Regions from separate parts of the Pseudoalteromonas sp. DY56-GL22 genome, predicted to be linked through region 3. Evidence: predicted binding sites of a transcription regulator. Region 3 holds the regulator's gene; each other region holds the start of a gene.

Region 1 (7,550 bases), on a different contig from region 3:
CTACATCCGCGCCCATTGTTTTAGCATTAACTGATGCTGGAGCATTTAACTTAATTAACCAGCTTGTAGCTTCGCGATGAGCTTTTTGTTCTTTTTTAGTTACCGCGCTCGATTGGATTAATTTTTTGCCGGCAAGATTATATTTAGAAAAGTCATTGGCTTGTGCACTAGCGCACATTGCACTGGTTACAGCCAAAGCAACTGCAGTTCTTTTTATTAGATTTTTAGACATGGGTTCCCCTGGGATATGTTATGTTATCGTCTAAATAGTGATTGAAACAAAGTTTCAGAACCAATATAAAACGGAAACCCTAGCAAGAACAACATTTCTGTTACATAAGAATTACATTCAGCTAAAACAAAGAACGCCAAGTTTAAGTAACGCATTGTTTTAAAATGATTTAAAGATGCAAGCTAGAGTTGTAAACGTTTGTAAATGAACAGTGTGTTGAGTTTTAGTAAATAGAGTATTGAAAATGAATTCAGAAGTTATCAACATTCTTACCATGGCAAAGGTGATTCAAACGGCTGTTGCACCCGTCTTTTTAATTACCGGTATTGCAGCAACGTTAGGCGTGCTTTCCAACCGCTTGGCGCGTATTACCGATCGAGCGCGGCAGTTAGAACGCAAGCTTAAAGTCAGTACGGATGAAGACTTCAATAAGTCATTAACAACGGAGCTAAGGGCACTGTTGAAACGCTCTCGCTGCATCCATATTGCATTTAGTCTAAGTGTACTCAGTGCTTTATTAGTATGTGCTGTGGTTATGTGTCTATTTTTATCGCATATTCAATCTATCAACTTGAGCGTGACAATTGCTAGCTGCTTTGTGGCTGCTATGGCGCTTTTGATATGTGGATTTTTATCTTTACTATGCGAGGTTTTCTTAGCAACAAGAAGCATGCGCCGCGGCATGATCTTCGCTGATATTGATATAAATGATTAAATTAAACTTAAGTTAAGATTAACCGCAATACACTTGAATATTATATTGAGCTAAGATAAAACTCAGTTAGTTTACTTTTATGACATCTTAAGGGGCAAAAGGAATGAAATTAAAACAATTAGTAGTGGGTGCAATGCTTTCAACAATGGCACTAGGCGCTTCAGCAAATTCTGTATTTGAAGAGCCAAGCGATGCAATCGAGTATCGTCAGGCAGCATTTTCAATGATCCGCGTACAAATTGGTGACATGGGCGATATGCTAAAAGGGAAAGTACCTTTTGATGCAGAACGTTTTCAAAAGCGTGCTAACAATGCAGCGGCATTATCTAAAATGCCTTGGGAAGCTTTCGTAGCGGGTTCTGATAAGGGTGATACATCTGCGCTTGCAGCTGTATGGAGCGACAACGAAACCTTTATGAAAAAAGCAGTTGCTTTCCAACAATATGCTGATGAGCTAGCAGTTGCAGCGCAAAGTGGCGATAAGAAAGTAATCGGCAAAGCATTTGGCGCTTGGGCTAAAGGCTGTAAAGATTGCCATAAGTCTTTCAAAGACTAGTTAAAAATTTAAACTAAAAAGGCGCTTATTAGCGCCTTTTTTAATGTCTTATACCAATTCGCTTAATTAAGTGGTCTATTTTGAGGCAATAGAACCTCGTTGATAGCAAGGCAAAAATTTCGTTATTTAGTTTGTTCTAAATCAGAAATTTTTAACGCAGGTAGCGACAGGTTTTATCCCTCAAAATGATTAAGTATTATTGCGGATTGGTATTAGATTACCTAGCCAAGCAAATAGCTGAGCGGCTCAGCACCCCAAGTCGTAAATAGCACCACTAAGCACACTGCAAAAATAACAAAAGCTATCAACGGTGATTTAGTAACAGGCTCAGTAACCGCAACTTGCTCACTATTACCCGTTAGCATAGGTTTCACTAAGTTTTTTCCCTTAATGCGGTAAATCACAATCGCTAATACATGCAACACAATGGCATACAACAAGATGTCAAAGTTTAAATGATGGAGCCAACCGGCAAACTCTACGGTATCTGAGGATACATGCGCCACCAGCGGGCCATCCGTTAAAATATCGTCACTGGTCATTAAGCCAGAGGTTAACTGTACGATGAGTAGCGCAAAAAAGGCTATCACCATATAACTACCCGCCGCGCCATGACCCGCTTTATGTTCATTGCTTGTAAATGACTTAATTGCAGCAACAGGAGAGTGAATAAGTGCAGAGAGCTTTGCCGTTTTACTACCAATAATGCCCCAAACAAGACGTGTAATAATAAGCGCTAGAGTGAAGTAGCCTGCAGTAAAATGCAGCTCCAACATACCTTCTTCAGCACTAAAATAGAGGGTTGCGATGGCGGCAACTAATAACCAATGGAAGCTTCTTATAAAGCCATCCCATACTTTAACTTTTGACATTGTAACTTTCCCTTTAAAAGATGCTAATGATTTCAGCAACAGGCTCGGCTATACATTATTGCAAACTTCAGTTATTTTGACACACCTCTATTTCAGCTGTTTTGATCTGAGCCATAACAACAAACATGAGCGATAAGATGCATAAATCAACAATAAGAGCCTTACTAAAAGGTTTTTTCGACATGCTCCCCTTATGCCTTGCGGTGTTACCTTGGGGAATTTTATGTGGCTCGTTAGCAGTTCAAAATGGCTTCAGTGCCCTAGAAACACAAGCTATGTCGTTGTTGGTATTTGCAGGTTCAGCACAGCTCGTTGCGATTGAATTAATGGCCGGCAATACGCCGCTTTTAACTATTTTATTTACCACACTCATTATTAGCTCACGGCACTTTTTATATGGTTTAGCTATTCGCCACAAAGTCATAGATCAACCCTTTCGTTGGCGACTGCCAGTGAGTTTTGTACTAACCGATGAATTATTTGCTTTTTCGCACCATCGCAAAGCGTACCGAACGAAAGTACGCCTTATTTATGCACTCAGTGCCGGTTTTAGTTTTTATATTGCATGGAATATCTGGACCTTGCTAGGTATTGTCGCAGGAAGCCTCCTTCCCGATTTAACACACCTAGGTCTTGATTTTGCCATCGCTGCCACGTTTATTGCTTTAGTTATTCCGGGTGTAAAGAACTTTGCAACACTGGCTACTGTGATCACCGCAGGCGTTGTTGCAACGCTATTAAAAAGTCAGGGCTTTCAACTTTGGCTTGTCACCGCGGCTCTTATCGCTATGACAGTGGGTTATCTAATTAGTCGCTGGCAAGCAAAAGAGGAGCATACACAATGATGATCACCATTTTATTAATGGCGTGTATCACCTTCTTCACACGTTACTTATTTTTACACCGCGCATTACCATTTAAAGTTGGCCCGAAAATGCAGCAATTTTTAAGTTTTAGCGCCCCTGCCGTACTCACCGCAATTTGGGTGCCCATTGTGTTTATTAATGACGAAGGGATAAATCTAGATTGGCAAAATCCTTACCTAAGTGCTGCTGTTGTGTCTGTTATCGTGGCCTATAAAACACATAACATATACTATACAACACTGGCAGGAATGGGATTATTTATAATTTTAAGTTAGCTGCGATGCTTATCCCCAAGTAAGAAAAGCCGCTGATTAAAATTTACCCTTTTAGAAAAATGCCAAGCAAGTTAGAATCAATGCAACAATAATAAAAAGTTATCACTATGAGCGAATTTCACCAACTCTCAGCTACCAGCCTACAAGGCCAATCCGTTGACTTTTCTGATTTTGAAAACAAGGTCGTACTTGTTGTAAACACTGCAAGTAAATGTGGCTTCACTCCACAATATGAAGGCTTACAAGCACTGCATGAAAAGTATCATGAGCAAGGCTTAGTAATAATTGGTTTTCCTTGTAACCAATTTGGTAAACAAGAGCCTGGGGACGCGAAGGAAATTAAAGAAGGCTGCCTCATTAACTACGGCGTTAGCTTTTTAATGATGAGCAAAGTCGATGTGAATGGCGAACATGCTCACCCTGTTTTTAGATACCTAAAATCAGAGTTACCGGGGTTTATCACCCGCAAAATAAAATGGAACTTCACCAAATTTTTAATTGGTAAAGATGGCAAAGCAATTAAGCGATATGCGCCACTCACAAAGCCTGAACAGCTCGAATCAGACATCGCAGCTGCACTGGGCAAATAACAAAGTCTAAAAGCAATAAAGAGGCAAATTGCCTCTTTATCTAAATTTATGCTTAGTCGTTCAAGTACTCGTCAAAGTCGTCATCGCCTAAGTTTCTACGCAAGCGTTTTTGTTCAAGATAGTCTTCCAACTTCTTCTTAACGCGTTGCTTTTTCTTGTCGTGTTGATTACGCCCGACCATTTCGTACTCGTCTTCAACAAAATCGTCATCTAGCGCGTCATAACTAAATGTCTTACCCACAACCCACTCCATAAAGTGTTTGAGACCAATTCTTGAGATTAAAATTTGCTCGATGAATTGGCAAAGATTAAAAAGCTCAGTAGTAATTTAGTATCTAAAAAACCACCAAAATAAAGCCATACACCCATGCTAAATAGGTCATATGTCAATATTGTGAATAAATAGCGCTAAATTTGATTTCTGAAAAGTGAGAGTTTTTTATCGTTTCGATAAGAGTCATTTATGCATGTGTATTTTTTAGTTAATTTGACTAAAAAGTGGTTAAAAAATTATTGACCGCAATTTTCAAAAAATCATAAAAACACATCAAACCATTGAATTAATTGAACTTATAAATTATGGCATTCAATTTGATTATGTATTTGTGTCATTTCAAACAGGAAAGAAAAAAATGAAAAAGTTATTGTTAGTAAGTTCTTTATTTATCGCTACCAGCGCAATGGCTCATAACGATAATGATACAAATATTTCATTCAGCGGTGAGCAGTGTGATGTTGAATTTATAAATGATGTACGCATCACACCAAGCGAGTTAGAAGTATACACAGCCGATAATCGCACTATGAAAATCATCGATCAGCACACTTTATATATCGATGGTCAAGGCGTATCGCTTGATGCTTCACAACAGCAAGCAATTGCAGATTACTCAGACAGCTTACGCAGCCAACTTCCTGAAGTCGCCAATATCGCACTTGATGGCGTAAAAATAGCAGGCGTAGCAATTGAAGAAGTATCAAATGCTTTCAATATTGATGGCCTAAACGACATTTCAGAATTAATGGACGATATCAGTGTAGAAGTGCAAAACGCCTTCTATCAGCAAGGTGTGTTTACCATGGGTCAGCAAAATTTCGAAAAATTTGGCCAAAACTTTGAAGACCAATTCGATGAGCAAATTGAATCGGCTGTCGAGTCAGCCATGATGCAATCGATGGGCAGTATTTTAATTGCGCTAGGTTCTGAGCTTTTAGGTTCAGGTGGCGACATGGATGAATTTGAACAACGTATGGAAAACATGGGCGCACAAATCGAAGCACGCGTAGAAACACAGGCAGCTCAACTTGAAGAACGTGCAGATGCATTATGCGGCAGCTTTGCTGATATCGCTCATAAAGAGCAAGAGTTAGTGGTGCTAGTACCAGAGCTAAAAGAGTATCAACTATTTACTTTCAAACAGAACGCAGAGTAATGAATTAACATCCCTGAACCAAAACACTTGGTCCTTTCGCGCAGAGCTTGCTCTGCGCTTTTTTATTTTTTGGCCAGCACAGTCAGTTGCGATAACGTTTTAATCGCCTGCTCTAAATTTTCAGACCAAGGCAAGCCATAACTTAAACGAAAACAGCTACGGTATTTTTTACCCGCTGAGAATATCAACCCTGGAGTAATACTGATCCCCGCCTCAAGTGCCAAATGGAATAACTTTACCGCATCATATTGGCTACCAAGGTCAACCCAGATAACACAGCCCCCTTGCGGGTTACTTATACGCGCACAATTTGGCATATATTGCTGCAGGCACCAAATCATTCTTTCTTTGTTGGTACTTAAGCGCTGTCTAAGCAAACGAATGTTACGGTCGTACTCACCGCTGGCTATAAACTCATACAAGGTCCACTGGTTTATAAGTGGCGCAGAGCAACTAAGCGCGCGTTTGTGTCGCCTTGCTTGTTCTGCAAACTTACCGGCAATGATCCAACCAATGCGGTAACTAGGTGCGGCTGTTTTTGAAAACGACGCGCAGGTGATCACTAAGCCCTTTTTTGAATAGGCCTGTGCAGGCGTCGCACGCTTTGCTGTAAAATGTAAGTCGCCATATACATCATCCTCAATAAGTACCACGTCGCGCTGCTCTAAAAGTGCCACTAATTGCTCACGCTTGGCATCAGGCATAAAGCTGCCAACAGGATTATTTAATGAGGTAGAAAACACACAGGCTTTTATATCATGTTCATCGAGTGCTTGAGCCAAGTCATCTAACCATATTCCTTCATCAGGACACAGCGGTATTTCCAGTGCCTTTAAACCTAAGCTTTCAATTAACTCGATAATGCCAAAATAACAAGGCGACTCGATAGCAATAACATCACCGGGTTTAGCGACACACTTAAGGGCAATCGCCAGCGCCTCTTGAGCACCATTGGTGATCACTAATTCATCGCTATCAACCCCAATACCAAAGTCCAGATAGCGATGAATGAGTTGTTTTTTAAGTGGCGCAAAGCCATCCATCGGCCCGTAATTAATTGCCGATGCGCCAGCTAATGTCATGACTCGGCGCATTGTTCGTGCCAGTGCTTTATCTGTCGGTGCAGCAGCCACAGGGTTGGCGATACCAAATGGCACCACATTAGCTTTGTGGATAGCGCTGTAGACTTGCTCAATCAAGCCTTGCTTATTGACTGTGGTAGGCTCTCGACTGAGCCTAACTCGCTTTGGTCGAGACTGATTTAACTGTGATGACTTTAAAAAGTACCCTGACTTTTCTCTGGCTTCGATCAGCCCTTGCCCTTCAAGTAATTGATACGCTTGCTTTACAGTAGGAATACTGATGTTGAGCTTGTCTGCCATTTTTCTGAGCGAAGGTAACTTTTCACCCGGTAATAACGAACCTTGCAAGCAAAGATCTCTAACTAGCTGAATAACTTGTTGATATAAGAACTCACTGTTACTACGACTGATAACTTGTGACATAGCCCACCAAACTGTATAGGTTGCATTTCTAGTTTTCTGTATATGTTAAGTATACAGAAGAGGATTAAAATGAACATACTTTCAATTTTTGGGTACTAACTATGAAAAGCGCCGCTCTCTACCTTGCTACAGTACTGATCTGGGGATCGACTTGGCTAGCTATTGAGTTTCAACTGGGTGATGTTGCTGTTGAGGTCTCTTTATTTTATCGCTTTGCCATTGCAGCCATTTTAATGTGGGCCTTTGTGCTGGTAAAAAAACTCCCTATGCAATATTCACTGCGCGATCACGGATTTTTTGCATTATTGGCTTTATTTAACTTTGGTTTAAATTATTTAGTGCTGTATTGGGCGCAGAACTATCTCACCTCAGCAATGGCCTCAATTGCCTTTTCGATGTTGCTATTAATGAACATTATTAACACCCGCTTGTTCTTCGCAAAACCAATTGCGAAACGAATTTACTTTGGTGCTTTACTCGGTGTAATGGGTATTGCCAGCTTGTTT
Region 2 (7,550 bases), on a different contig from region 3:
AGACACCATGTTCAAGCTTTACGAGCAGCCACTTTCTTATGACTTTGATCCAAGTTGGGCACGCAATGTGAATCAATATGATCACTATTACTACCAAAGTGTTGGCGATGGAGTGGGGGAGATAGTCGGGCAAGGAAAGTTTGCCTCAACCGCTTATGCAATTAATCAGTGGCGGCGAGTTATCGCCCTTGGCCCCTCTTTTAATACTACCCTGTCACTTGTTCAATCTTTAGAAGCCGTGGCTTATGTTAATGAGCAAGGTTTTGTTTATATTAAGCGCCGAAGTACGTCAAAAAGTGAATTCTTGACCAGTGTGTTAGATAACAAATTTAGGCCTCAATTAGTTAATAGTAATAAGCTTTCCTCAAGCTCTGTGTTGACAATTAATGGCCATGCTTATTTTGCAATTGGTAAGCAACGAGCAGCCAATAGTAGTGATTACATCGTGTTGATTTATGATCTTAAAGCAATTTCTAGCTGGTTAAAGAAAATAGCGCCTAACTATGGTGAGTATATTTTTATCAATCAAGATAACCAAGTTATTGCCAGCTCAAAAACAGCGCTTAACACTGCCATCAGTGCCAGCGAATATTGGCCGAATGTTGCTGTCGATATGCGCAAGAATAACCACAGCCATTTAGTGCAAGAAGCAACAAATTTACCTATTTACACTCGTTTCTATGAATCAAAGCAGGCCCTGAGTGAACCTGTTGGCTACGACATCTTTTTAGAATTCGCGTTTTTGAGTGTGTTTTTAGTGATGATGTTCAGCGCTGTTTTTTGGCTGAGTCAACGTATTTTTGTAAAACCAATGACGCACTTAATGAATTACCTTGAGCAGCATGATGAAGGTAAACAAGCGTTAGTTCATTATCGTATTCCTGTCGATTGGCAGCCTTGGTTCAGCCGTGTAAAACGAGTGTTTAGCCGCAATGAAGAGCTCGTCCAATCATTACAAGAGGCGAATAAAGCGCTTGACTCTCAGGTACAGGTAAAGTCAAAACAATTGCGTCGTAGTATTGATGCGAAAGAACGTCACTTAGCGTTATTAAATACCATGCTCAATAACGTGCCGGATCTTATTTATTTTAAGAATATTGATGGCTCGTTTTTAGGCTGTAATAAAGCGTATGAAGGCTATATTGGTTTGCCACAAGAGAAGTTAGTAGGCCAGCAATTATGTGATATTAGCGATGATAACGGCGAGTTAAATGAACTTGAGAAGCAGGTTTTAAGAGACAAAAAAACGTATCAAACTCGTCTTTCAAATTATGAGAAAACTTACCTTTTTAGCATTGTGCCATTTTACAACGAGCACCAGCAATTTCTTGGTACCATGGCGATTGGTCGTGATATTACCGAGCAGTATAATGCACTGAATGCACTACAAAGCTCAGAAGCGAAATTGCGCAGTGCTATGGAGTACGCAGCGAATGGGGTGCTTCTGGTATCACTTGAAGATCAAGTGCTGCAAGCAAATAAAGCGGCACGAAAAATCTTTGCAATTGAAAACGTTAATGGCCTCGAGTTGACAAACTTATTTGCTGAGCAGTCTTATCAGACGTTGAAAAATACTCTGACAGAGCTGCTGCATGAGAAGAAAAAAGTTTATCACTTTAGTCTTGAGCAGCAAGAACAGCAGCGCTGGCTGCAAATTAGTGTGTCCCTAGTTTGGAATGCCGAGCAAACACCAGATTATTATGTTGTTCATGTACAGGATGTGACGGATTTAGTGCAAGCAAAAGATGATGCTGAGCGGGCAACGCTCGCTAAAAGCCGCTTTATTGCTAATCTCAGTCATGAAATACGCACACCACTCAATGCAGTACTAGGCTTAATTGATGTTATTGCATTGCAAGGGCTAACTGAGCATCAGCGCACTCATGCAGAGCAGGCAAAAACAGCAGCTAATAGTTTACTGACGCTTTTAAATCGAATGCTTGATTTTGCACGTGCCGAAAGTGCTCAACTGGAAATGAATAAAGCGCCTATGAGTTTATCTGATCTAATTGATTTTAGTCGAGGCGTGATCACTCCCTTATGCACAAATAAAGGCATTGATTTTATCATTGACCGTGACGAGAACATCAACGAATTCTTAATTGGCGACCAAATTTGTTTGCAGCAAGTATTAGCCAATTTATTGACAAATGCAGCCAAGTTTACTGAACAAGGCACAATAACTCTGTGTTTAGAGCTGATTGAAGAGTCTTTAGAGCAGCAACTAATTTGTTTTACAGTTAAAGATACAGGTATAGGTATAAATAAGGCTGATCAAGGGCGGTTATTTGATGCTTTTACGCAAGGAGATGAGTCTTTAACACGCTCTCATCAGGGGGTCGGTTTAGGTTTAGCGATTGTTAAATATGAAGTCGCTTTAATGGGCGGAGAGATAAAACTTGATAGTGAAAAAGGTAAAGGCAGCAAATTTAGTTTTTGCTTACAGCTAGATAAAGCATCAGGACCTACAAAAAGAGAATTAGTTTGTTTGCCTTCGAGTACTGACTTATCTGGACTTTTAGTACTTGCAGTTGATGATAATCCGCTTAATTTGAGCATCATTAAGAGTATTTTGGAGCAAATAGATATTACTGTCATTTGTGCTCTAAATGGTAAAAAAGGTATAGAAATTGCTAAAGAGATCAAGCCTGACGTAATTTTTATGGATATTCAAATGCCTGTGATGGATGGTTGCCAAGCGACGCGAATTATTCGTCAATTATACACCAAAGAGCAAATGCCGATATACGCGCTTACCGCTCATAGTGAGGCTGCAGATATTGAGCATTCAATTGCGGCAGGAATGAATAAACACCTAACTAAACCTATTGTTGCGAGTAAATTGTTTTTAGCAATGAGTGAGCTTAAAAACTCAAAAGAAGCTTTTTTTGATAAGGCTTTTATCTTATCTCAGTTTGGAAATGATAATAATTTAGTATTAACTATGTTGTCGAAGTTTGCGACTATGGCAGCAGAGCAGTTAATACAAATTTCTACATTAAAGACTACCGACGAGTTGATCCGCGTGGTGCATAATGTGAAAGGATCGGCTGGTAACCTTGGGTTTAAACGATTGTCAGCGTGCGCTCAGCATTGCGAGGCTACACTAAAAGCTAAAGGTGAACTTTCCGAACAATTAATTGATGAGTTGCAATGCCAAATAAAACAGGTTATTGCCTTTATCATCGAACAAGGATCTACTGATGTTGAAAAGAGCCAAGGTACTGATTGTTGATGACGATCCGTTAAACCGCTTGGTATTAGAAAAAACATTACAGCAAGACTATGATGTTTTTTGTGTTGAGAGTGGCGAAAAAGCACTGACGTTTCTAAAAACACAAAGTGTGGATCTGTTGATCTTGGATATTGTAATGCCAGGAATCGACGGCTATGAAGTACTCAACAAATTAAAAGAAAACGCAACGACAAGCATGCTACCGGTAATCTTTATCTCGGCAAATACTAGCCATGATGATGAAGCTAAAGGGTTAGAATTAGGGGCGATGGATTACATCACCAAACCTTTTAGTGCAGCGATCGTTCGTGCACGTGTGCGCAATCAATTAATGATCAAACAAAAAAATGACTTGCTTGAAATGCTCGCCTCAATTGATGGCCTAACAGAGATCCCAAACCGACGTTATTTAGATGAAAACTTAGCGCGAGAGTGGCGTCGTTGTCGTCGTGATCAAACACCATTATCAGTATTATTAATGGATGTTGATCACTTTAAACGTTACAACGATTGTTATGGTCACCGAGCAGGCGATGATTGTTTAAAACAAATTGCTCATGCCTTAGTTGGAGCATGTGAGCGAGGTAGTGACTTTGTTGCTCGTTATGGCGGTGAAGAGTTTGCAGCAGTACTTCCAAATACCTCTGCAAAAGAAGCTATGTCGTTTGCAAACAAATTACGTAATGCCGTTAATGAGTTAAACATTCCGCATAAAGCGTCACTAAATGCCGACCATGTCACAATTAGTATTGGTATTGCGACCACGGAAAATGGCCAGGTGTATGCAGAGCAAACATTACTTGAAGAAGCTGATTTAGGTCTTTATCAGGCAAAAGATGCTGGGCGTGATCAGATAGTATCGAGAATGATAGCTATGAGTGAACATAAGTAGGCAATAGCTGCCTACTTACAGAATTTAAATATGCAAGCTAGCCATTGCTAAGTGATTTATAAATCGTATCACCCACACCAATTAACTTATCATTTTTAAATACCAGTGGTGTACATTCGTCTTTAGTCATCTTGCCATCAGAGTGAATGCTATGGGTTGCATAGAATAATACTTGGTAAACATCATCACCTTGCTTTAATAACTCGGTAAAGTTAGGAGTATTTAGTTTGTTTAATACAGTTTGGTAGCTGGTATCTAATGCAAGGTTAGAAATCACTTCACGGTTATTTTTATGCTGCTTTTGCCAGCTAGATGAGCTACCAGCCCAATGTGTGTCTGCTTCACCGTCAGAAACAGCAATGACACAACCAGTTAAAAATGGTGCAGTTAGCGCGGCAATTAGAAGTGCTTTTTTCATGTTATTTTATCCCGTAGAAATTGTTTTATAGTTGTTCACTTAATTGCAAACTACTTGCCAAACTTATAAAAGTAAATTAAATCAGTTTCTTAGGTTGTTTTTAGGTAAAGAGCCAAGTAATAAATTACTAACTACTTAGCTCTATTGACTAATAAATTGCGATTTAGACCAACCTGTTACGCATCTCGCCTTGATTAAATGCTTGGATATTCAAAGCAATTTCGTTAACTAAACGCACGATAGATTCTTGGCTGGCCCAAGCAATATGCGGAGTAAGTAATAAGTTTGCGCCTTTATACTGTGCCAGCGGATTTGATTGCTCTGCAGGTTCTTTACTGAGTACATCAACACCAGCTCCGGCAATAACATTATTAGCTAATGCGTCAGCTAAATCGGCTTCATTGATAATCCCACCACGAGCAGTATTAATAATGATAGCTGTCGGTTTCATCATGCTTAATTCTGTCGCGGCGATTTGGTTGCGTGTTTCATCAGTAAGTGGGCAGTGAACACTAATAATATCTGCTGTGGTTAGAGCATCATTAAAACTAACACGACCTTCACGAGGTGCATGGCCTTTTCGTTCACTGATGATGACATTAGCACCGAAAGCACGCGCTACATCGGCAACGGCTTTACCTAGTGAACCGTAACCAATAATTGCCAATGTTTTGCCTGCAATTTCTTTAAAGCTGTAATCTAAACGGCAAAACATAGGACTTTGCTGCCATAAGCCTTGCTGGCAATCATTAATATATCTGTGAGTATTGCCCAGTAAGTTAGTGATGAGAGTAAAGGTGTGCTGCACCACGCTCGGTGTTGAATAGCCCGCGACATTGGTCACCGCAATGCTATGCTCTTTGGCTGCTATTAAATCAATGTTGTTAGTCCCTGTCGCTGCAACACATATTAATTTTAAATTAGGTAATTTGCTCATGGCGTGCTGATCAATCACCACTTTATTACTGATAACGATATCGGCATCTTGGCAGCGCTCAACAACCTGTTCTTTAGCGGTTAAATCGTAACAGGTTAATTTACCTAATTGCGCTAAAGCATCTAACGATGTGTTGGCTAATGTTGCTGCATCAAGGACAGTAATATTCATGTGCTTTCCTTTTTTAATTTATTGCTTGACCTTGGGGTGTACTCCAAGGTTTATAGTGAGCATAATAAATAAACGCTTCACAATGGAGACGGTGATGAAAATAGGTGAGTTTGCCCGTCAGTTGGGTGTCTCAACAGATACGCTACGGTACTACGAAAAGCATGGTTTGTTAACGCCTAGTTCGCGTTCAGACGTGGGATATCGTTTTTATTCTGAGAATGACCATAAACAAATGGCGTTTATTCTCAGAGCAAAGAATGTTGGCTTTAGTTTGGCTGAGATTAAAGAGTTGCTGCAAATTAAGTTTCATAAAGATCAGCATTCTTGTCATGAAGTTAAAGAAATGACGTTACAAAAACGTGACCTCGTTGCACAAAGAATTGCAGAGCTTACTCGCTTTTATGACTCACTTTCATTGTTGGCAGATAAATGTTGTGGCGGTGAAGAGCCTGCTGAAAACTGCTCAATACTAACGACGCTGGAGGATATCGATGGACTTACTCAATAATTTTTGGCATCTGTTTTTACTCTCAGCACCTTGGTTAATGCTGGGCTTATTCATAGCAGGTCTTCTCAATGTATATTTGCCTGCTAACTTTCTTAACCGGCATTTAGGCAAAGAAGGGTTGTGGACCACAGTTAAAGCAGCCTTTATAGGTGCTCCAATGCCCTTGTGCTCATGTGGTGTGATCCCAGCAGCCATTGGTTTAAGAAGAGCGGGGGCATCGAAAAGTGCCACCACCGCATTTTTAGTTTCAACCCCTGAAACAGGGGTCGATTCGGTTTCGGTATCTTATGTGTTGCTAGGCCCATTTATGGCGATAATACGTCCTATTGCCGCCGTGTGCAGCGCCATTGTGGCCGGCGTCTTAGTGGGGAAAGACAGTGAACTCCAACAAGTACAAAGTACAGAATCAGATAAAGAAAGTACTAAAGCAGACTCTTGTTGTAGTAGTAAACAGCCAAAGCCTGTGACCACAACGAGCTGTTGCAGTAAAGAGGCGCCAGCAAAGCCCGCACAAAGTTGTTGTAGTAGCAAGGAATCGCAACCAATACAGGAGCAGCAACAAAGTTGCTCAACAGAAAAAGCAGCGCCTATACAGAAAAGCTGTTGTAGCAGTGAGCAGCCAACCAAAGCCGTTGAAAGTCGTTTTAGCAAAATGAAACGCGCGGTGAGCTTTAGTTGCAATAAGCTGCTTGAAGACACCATGATTTGGCTAATGATCGGTTTATTCTTTGCAGCGCTTGTACAAACTTATGTACCAGAATCTTTTTTAAGCCAGTGGGGGAATGGCATCCTTGCTATGCTGGTGGTTATTTTAATCAGTATTCCTATGTATATTTGTGCAACTGCATCGACACCTATAGCGGCAGGTTTATTACTCAGTGGTGTATCTCCGGGGGCGGTGCTGGTGTTTATGTTAGCTGGGCCGGCAACCAATATCGCAACGCTTGGTGTCGTTGGTAAAGAGCTTGGCAAGCGAGCGGTATTTGCCTACCTAATAGGTGTGATTGGCACGGCACTGGCTTTTGGCTTTTTAACCGATTATTTAGTGGCGCAATATGGTTTTGTGGTAGCGCCGATGATGGGTGAAGAGCACGAGGTTCTACCTCATTGGTTAAGCCTTGCTGCAGGTATTGTGTTGGCAATTTTAATACTCAGATTGCTGTTAAAAATGGTATTAAAAAAATCCTCGCAAACTGGTAAGAGCATTGCTTAATTAATTGTTATAGATAAATATTTTATACATTGATTGGCATTTAATTTGGTTAACTATCGCGTCTCGGTTCGCATTTAAAATTGCCTGAGTTATAATCCGCCAATTATTTTTAACGGCACGCTCAGCGTGCCGTTTTTTAACTTAAGTAGTTTTTTAATGAGTGAAAGTGTGGATAA
Region 3 (7,550 bases):
GCCCCTGAGCCCTGATGTGAGTCAGCGTGCTCAAAAAATAAAACTATTAATCTGTGATATTGATGGTGTTTTTTCTGATGGTCGAATTTATTTGGGTAATAATGGCGAAGAGCTTAAAGCATTCAATACTAAAGATGGTTTTGGTATTAAAGCACTCATTAATAGTGGCTTTGAAGTGGCAGTGATTACTGGCCGCCATTCACAAATAGTTCAGCAGCGAATGACTAGCCTAACAGTTCAGCACATTTATCAGGGACAAGAAGATAAGCTGATTGCTTATCAAGAGTTAAAGGATAAACTGGGGCTGACAGATGAACAGATTGCCTATATTGGTGATGATGGTCCAGACTTACCAGTTATGGAAAAAGTTGGCTTTGCTGTCGCAGTAAACGATGCACACCCGCTTATCAAGAAGCTGGCTCATTACACCACATTATTACCGGGTGGCTTTGGAGCCGTGCGTGAATTAACTGATTTACTGATGTTAGAAAACGGCAAGCCGTTAACTAGCGATGGAACCAGCGCATGAATATAGCCCGTATTTTACTGAGTATTGTTTTTGTCTGTTGCATGGTGTGGTTATGGTACCCGTACTTTAACCAGTCAACTGATACAATAACTAGTGAAGACGAGATCATCGCAACACCTGATTACACTGCCGTTGCTCTAAAGCAAACAGCTTATGACGAGCAAGGTAAAATTAGTCATAAAGTGGCAGCTGCAAAAATGGAGTTGTATCAACAATTAGGGTTTACCTTTTTTGAACAACCTATTTTTACTATTTATAGCGATCAGCAAGTTTGGCAAGTAAGAGCCAAAGAAGCTACTTTATACGAAAATGATCAGCTGATTTTTGAAGGGGATGTAGTTGCTAAAAACTTAACCCATAACGGTATGATCGAAGACATAAAAGCAGAAAATATTAATGTCGACATTGATAAAATGACGATGTTTTCAAAGCAACCTGTAACACTAACAGGACCGAATTTAAAAATTACCGGTAAAGGCTTAAAAGCCGATTTAAAAGCCGAAATTGTTGAGTTAACTAACCATACACGAACCATATACTATGACCAATAAACTGAAGAAATTACTCCTGATCCCAAGCTTATTGATTGCCTTTTCGGGCGCAGCTGCCGAGCAAACAGGCGCTCAAATTAGCATTAGCTCAGATCGCCAAGTCGGTAAACTAAAAGATGGCGTTGGCATATTCGAAGGTAACGTAGAGATCGTGCATGGTGATCGTCGCATTACAGCAGAGCGACTTGAGGCACATGGCGGTGACACCGAAGGTACAGTCGAATTAATTATCGCTACAGGCAAACCAGCTTACTTCGAAGAAAAGCAAGCTGATGGTACCGTGATGAGCGCCAGCGCCGAAGAAGTTCGTTATGATGTTGCGAAACGCTTCTTAACACTCAATGGCGAAGCTGAAGTCACTCAAGCGGGTCAAAAAGTAACGGCAAAAAGCATTACCTATGATATGGCTCAACAGCTGATCAGCGCAGAAAAAGACGAAAACTCAACAGATCGTGTACACACTATTTTAGTGCCTGTAGAAAATAAAAAAGACGATAAAGGCCAACCATGAGCACATTAAAAGCAGAGCTTTTAGCTAAAAGCTACAAAGGCCGCCAAGTGGTTAAAAATGTCGGTCTTGAAGTTGAAGCGGGCAGTATTGTTGGCTTGTTAGGGCCAAATGGTGCAGGTAAAACCACCACCTTCTATATGATTGTAGGCCTCGTACCAAGCGACAAAGGAAAAATAAGCATCGATGATAACGATATCACGCTTTTGCCAATGCACAGCCGTGCGCGCTTAGGTATTGGTTATCTACCACAAGAGTCGTCTATTTTTCGAAAATTAACAGTTTACCAAAACTTGATGGCCATATTAGAGACCCGCAAAGATCTTAACAAAACAACGCGCGAAGAGACGCTTAACAACTTATTAGATGAATTTAGCATTCAACATATTCGCGATAGCCAAGGTATGGCACTGTCAGGTGGTGAACGACGCCGCGTTGAAATTGCACGTGCATTAGCCGCTAATCCTAAATTTATCCTTTTAGATGAGCCTTTTGCTGGTGTTGATCCTATTTCGGTGTTAGATATAAAGAAAATTATTGAGCACCTAAAAAATCGTGGTATTGGTGTACTTATTACTGACCATAATGTTCGAGAAACCCTTGATGTTTGTGAAAAAGCCTACATTGTTTCTCATGGGGAGCTAATTGCATCAGGCACACCTGAGCACGTATTAGCTGACCAAACTGTACGTGATGTTTATCTAGGCGAGCAATTCAGGCTGTAACCATTACGCCACCGACTAGAGCATCTGCTAGACTTATACAATGACAATAAATCGATAACAGTGTCCTCACCGTTACCGATAACTTAAAAAGGATTGTTAGGGATACATGAGGCAATCATTACAGCTGCGCATGGGCCAGCAACTTACAATGACTCCACAACTGCAACAAGCCATTCGCTTGTTGCAGCTCAGTACATTGGATCTCCAGCAAGAAATTCAAGAAGCGCTTGATAGTAATCCTCTGCTTGAAGTGGAAGAAGCGGATTACAACGAAGAAAGCATCGGTAAGAATGAGCAAAAAGCGGAGTCTGACGATGTACAAGTCAGCGCGTCTGCCGACGAAGCACCTAGCGAATTCGAGCAAGAAAGCAGTGATGCTCTGAGTAAGGATACGGTTAGCGATGACTTAGCTATGGATGTTACGTGGGATGAGTACATGAGTGCCGCCCCATCAACATCGTCTGGGCCAATGCCTGAAGACGAGTCTATTTACCAAGGTGCTTCAACAGAAACACTGCAAGAATATTTAATGTGGCAACTACAGCTCACACCATTTAGTCCTACCGATGAAGCGATTGCCGTTGCCATCGTTGAAGCTATCGATGACTCAGGTATTTTAACGGTTAGCTGCGAAGATATTGTCGAAAGCTTTAATCAAAATAATGATGAAGAAGAAATCGAACTCGATGAAGTTGAAGCTGTCTTAAAAAGAATACAGTTATTCGATCCAGTTGGTATCGGCGCGCGAAGTTTACAAGAGTGCCTGTGTATACAACTTCGTCAATTCGATGCCAATACGCCATATTTAGCTGAAACTAAAATGGTTTTATCTGAGCATATCGAATTATTAGCAAGTCGCGACTATCGCACTTTAATGAAAAAGACTAAGCTTAAAGAAAACGAGCTTAAAGAAGTGATGACGCTCATTCACAGCTTAAATCCTAAGCCTGCGGATAGCATAGTACGCGAAGAATCTGAGTACGTCATACCCGATGTATCAGTGAAAAAAGTGAAAGGCCGCTGGGTAGTCGAGTTAAACCCAGATTGTATGCCAAAAATTAGAGTGAATAGCCAATATGCAGCGATGTCTCGCTCTGTTAAATCAAGTAGCGACAGCCAATTTATTCGTTCTCACTTACAAGAAGCAAAGTGGTTTATTAAGAGCTTAGAAAGCCGTAACGATACTTTACTAAAAGTGACCAACTGTATCGTGCAACAACAGCAAGCTTTCTTTGAACATGGCCCAGAGGCAATGAAGCCAATGGTGCTAAACGATGTCGCTGAAATGGTCGAAATGCATGAATCGACGATTTCTCGGGTTACAACACAAAAATATATGCATACCCCAAGGGGAATTTTTGAGTTGAAATATTTCTTCTCAAGCCATGTCAGCACCGAAAATGGTGGTGAGTGCTCTTCTACAGCAATTCGCGCTTTAATCAAGAAGTTAGTTGCTGCAGAAAACTCGGTTAAACCATTGAGTGATAGCAAAATTGCAGATATATTGGCTGAGCAAGGAATTAAAGTAGCTAGACGTACAATTGCAAAATATCGTGAGTCTCTAGCAATACCTCCGTCTAATCAGCGTAAAAGTCTGATTTAGACGTTTTACATAGAAGGAAAATGCTTATGCAACTAAATTTAACTGGTCGCCACGTAGAAGTCACTGATTCATTAAGAGACTATGTAAACACTAAGTTCGCAAAACTAGAAAGGCATTTTGATCATATTAATAATGTTCATGTCATTTTAGATGTAGAAAAATTAAGCCAAAAAGCAGAAGCAACTTTACATGTAAACGGAGGCGAGTTGTTCGCTTCTACAGAACATCAAGATATGTACGCAGCAATTGACTCATTGATCGATAAACTTGATCGCCAAGTCATTAAGCATAAAGAGAAATTAGCTCGACATTAAATTATGAAACTTAGTTCACTTACTAATCAGGACTGCAGCAAAGCTGCGGTCCTTTTTAATAGCAAAAAAAGAATTCTTGAGTATATTAGCGAGTTAGCTCACCAGCAGTTTCCTCATTTATCTCAACAAGATATCCTAGATGCTTTTCTGAACAGGGAAAAGTTAGGTAGTACAGGTATCGGCCGAGGAATAGCTATTCCCCACGGTCGAATGAGTGGTGCTGATGAACCTCATGCATTTATTATTGTCAGTGAATCTCCCATCAATTTTGATGCGATAGACAATCGTCCCGTTGATATTTTTGTGGCACTCATCGTACCAGATGGCGATTGCCAGTTGCACTTGAAGACCTTGTCAACAATTGCTGATAGACTTAAAGATAAAGATTTTTGTAAACAGTTGCGAAGTGCTACAAGCGATCAGCAACTATTTCAAGTAATTGCATCAGAGGCATAAATGGAATTAATAATTATCAGCGGTCGCTCAGGCTCGGGCAAATCGGTCGCTTTACGAGTTCTTGAAGACTTAGGCTACTACTGTGTTGATAATATTCCTGTCAACCTACTGCCTTCGCTCGTGCGAAGTGTTTCTGATAATTATGACAAAATTGCCGTCAGTATCGACGTACGTAACTTACCGAAAGAGCAGCAAGAGTTTAATGATATTCTTGAGTACCTGCCAGGTTTTGCTAACCCAACACTATTCTACCTAGATAGTGATGATCAAACCCTAATCAAGCGTTTTTCTGAAACTCGCCGTTTGCATCCATTATCGATTGATTCTTTACCGCTTGATCTTGCCATTAAACAAGAAAAAATCCTGCTTGATGTGCTGATCACCCGCGCTGACTTTATGATTGATACCACTGATTTGAGTGTTCATCAGTTAGCAGAATCAATTCGTGAAAAGATTTTAGGTAAGAAAGATAAAAAACTGATTATTACGTTTATGTCGTTTGGTTTTAAGCATGGCATTCCAAAAGAAGCTGACTACGTTTTTGATGCACGCTTTTTACCGAACCCACACTGGGAGCCTGATTTAAAGCCACTAACCGGCCTCGATCAGCCTGTCAGGGATTATTTAGCTAGCCACAGCATAGTGCAAAAGTTCACTTGGCAGATTCAAACCTTTGTACAGACTTGGTTGCCACATCTAGAGCGCAACAACCGCAGTTACCTAACCATTGCAATTGGTTGTACAGGAGGCCAACACCGTTCTGTTTACTTAGCGCAAACAATTGGTGAAAGCTTTTCTAAAACTCATGCTAATGTAAAAATTCGCCACCGCGAACAAGATATCTAACTAGGCACCAACAATGCACGCTGAAGATACCTTTTTAATTCAAAACAAACTTGGCTTACATGCTCGCGCTGCGACTGTTTTAGCGCAACTAGCACTGCAATTTGATGCCAAAATTACACTTTTTCAAGATGAGAAAGAAGCTGAAGGCGACAGCGTGTTAGCGTTAATGCTCCTTGAAAGTAGTCAAGGAAAAGAGGTTCGTGTTGTATGCGAAGGTCCTGACGCTGACGCTGCATTAACGGCAATCGGCGAATTAATTGCGCAACGCTTTCACGAGCAAGAATAGCATTTGCTAAGACTTCAAGGTTTACGGTAAACTTACTTCGGATATTTAAAATTCCCTTTAAATATCCTACTTTTATATCGCTCGCTTTTCTAAATTACAAAACTCTTAATAAATTTATCGCAGTGCGACGATATCTCTGCAAATACACTACAAAGCAACTATGCTGTATTTGCATAGCCTATTTAAACTTTTTTCAGTTGTAAGGACGCCAATGCCAGAAGCCTTTGAACAAGATTACCCACTACAACAACTCAAACAAGTGACCAAGTCACTCAATAGTGGTCAATTTGTTCAAGTGCGCGGCATGTTAGCCAAAACGGCACCTTGTGATACAGCCCTTTTACTTGAGTCTTCTCCCCATAAAATTCGTCGTATGCTTTGGCAGCTGGTTGACCCAGATGTCCGTGGTGATGTTCTAGAGGAACTCTCTGAAGATGTACGTCTTGGCATTATTGCCCAGATGGAGCCTGAGCACATTGCTGCTGCTACAGAAGATATGGACGACGATGACTTAGGTGAGGTTTTACGTAGTCTTCCTGATACCGTATATCAAGACGTTGTTAGCGCAATGGACTCGCAAGATAGAGAAAGGGCAACTCAAGCGCTTTCTTATCAAGAGCGCTCAGCCGGTGCCCTGATGAACAGCGATACGGTAACCATTCGTCCAGATGTTACCCTAGATGTAGTTTTACGCTATTTACGCTTACGAGGTGAGCTACCAGAGGGTACCGATGACTTATATGTAGTTGATAAGCATAACTGCTTTTTAGGCGCGCTTTCATTAACTACATTGCTGACCAGTCCTTCAGATAAAATTGTTCGTGATTTAATGGATGAAGACTGTGAGTCAATCCTAATCTCTATGGATGAAAGTGATGTAGCGCAACTGTTCGAGCGTCACAACTGGATTTCAGCCCCTGTTGTGGATGATAACGCTCACTTGCTTGGTCGTATTACCATCGATGATATCGTTGACGTAATCCGTGAAGATGCAGAGCACAGCATGCTAAGCCTCGCTGGTCTTGACGACGAAGAAGATACCTTTGCGCCAGTGCTAAAAAGTTCGCAGCGTCGCTCTATTTGGCTTGGGGTTAACTTATTAACCGCATTGTTAGCAGCCATTGTGGCAAGCTTTTTCGAAAACACCTTAGCAATCTTGCCTATTTTAGCGGTACTCAATGGTATCGTCCCTTCAATGGGGGGTGTTGCGGGTAGCCAAACCCTAACTCTGGTTATTCGTGGTATAGCGGTTGGTCATATCAACCAAACCAACCAACGCTTCTTATTACTTAAGGAGTTAGCAATTGGCGCACTGAATGGCATTATTTGGTCGATATTAATTGCTGGTGTGGTTGCCCTATGGCAGTGGGACTTTAAACTCGGCGCAGTGCTGGCCTTTGCAATGTTTATGAATCTTGTTGCCGCTGGTATTGCAGGTGCAAGCATTCCATTAATTCTTAAGAAAATGAAAATTGACCCTGCCCTCGCCGGCAGTGTGGTACTGACAACAGTGACGGATATTGTCGGTATCTTTGCCTTTTTAGGCACCGCAACCTGGCTATTGATCTGATACCAATTCACAATAATACTTAATTAAGCGAATTGGTATAAATAAAAACGGCCCTTTAAGGGCCGTATTTATATCTTTTACTTTGCACGCTGCTTATTTTTACCTACTCTAGGTTTGGTATTGGCCTTTTTAAACTGGCTAAAACCGGTATGACGAGTCAGT

What was found. Region 3 encodes sigma-54, which starts transcription at its own class of promoters, with help from an activator protein. Its sites were predicted from a motif close to GTTGGCACGNNNNTNGNNT; they were not measured.
Region 1: NO991_RS18440 (YggN family protein) is a predicted target of sigma-54. The motif match lies at 4,685-4,703, and genes of this name have one in related genera.
Region 2: NO991_RS15645 (DUF3192 domain-containing protein) is a predicted target of sigma-54. The motif match lies at 4,589-4,607, and genes of this name have one in related genera.

What each region holds. Positions count from the first base shown of each region.
Region 1 is NZ_JANHZR010000011.1:19,612-27,161, reverse strand. Features, by position in the region: gene NO991_RS18480 (S8 family serine peptidase) at 1-232, opposite strand, end outside; gene NO991_RS18475 (DUF2721 domain-containing protein) at 477-947, shown strand; gene NO991_RS18470 (cytochrome c) at 1,051-1,503, shown strand; gene NO991_RS18465 (cytochrome b/b6 domain-containing protein) at 1,725-2,375, opposite strand; gene NO991_RS18460 (AzlC family ABC transporter permease) at 2,513-3,220, shown strand; gene NO991_RS18455 (AzlD domain-containing protein) at 3,217-3,516, shown strand; gene NO991_RS18450 (glutathione peroxidase) at 3,624-4,106, shown strand; gene NO991_RS18445 (PA3496 family putative envelope integrity protein) at 4,159-4,347, opposite strand; gene NO991_RS18440 (YggN family protein) at 4,739-5,539, shown strand; gene NO991_RS18435 (PLP-dependent aminotransferase family protein) at 5,602-7,044, opposite strand; gene NO991_RS18430 (DMT family transporter) at 7,146-7,550, shown strand, end outside.
Region 2 is NZ_JANHZR010000007.1:114,850-122,399, forward strand. Features, by position in the region: gene NO991_RS15635 (ATP-binding protein) at 1-3,235, shown strand, start outside; gene NO991_RS15640 (diguanylate cyclase) at 3,204-4,127, shown strand; gene NO991_RS15645 (DUF3192 domain-containing protein) at 4,165-4,545, opposite strand; gene NO991_RS15650 (D-2-hydroxyacid dehydrogenase) at 4,709-5,653, opposite strand; gene zntR (Zn(2+)-responsive transcriptional regulator) at 5,748-6,161, shown strand; gene NO991_RS15660 (SO_0444 family Cu/Zn efflux transporter) at 6,145-7,374, shown strand; gene NO991_RS15665 (1-acyl-sn-glycerol-3-phosphate acyltransferase) at 7,531-7,550, shown strand, end outside.
Region 3 is NZ_JANHZR010000015.1:13,941-21,490, reverse strand. Features, by position in the region: gene kdsC (3-deoxy-manno-octulosonate-8-phosphatase KdsC) at 1-529, shown strand, start outside; gene lptC (LPS export ABC transporter periplasmic protein LptC) at 526-1,080, shown strand; gene lptA (lipopolysaccharide transport periplasmic protein LptA) at 1,070-1,591, shown strand; gene lptB (LPS export ABC transporter ATP-binding protein) at 1,588-2,313, shown strand; gene NO991_RS19865 (RNA polymerase factor sigma-54) at 2,420-3,916, shown strand; gene hpf (ribosome hibernation promoting factor) at 3,943-4,230, shown strand; gene ptsN (PTS IIA-like nitrogen regulatory protein PtsN) at 4,234-4,686, shown strand; gene rapZ (RNase adapter RapZ) at 4,687-5,532, shown strand; gene NO991_RS19845 (HPr family phosphocarrier protein) at 5,546-5,818, shown strand; gene mgtE (magnesium transporter) at 6,030-7,388, shown strand; gene NO991_RS19835 (YgiQ family radical SAM protein) at 7,466-7,550, opposite strand, start outside.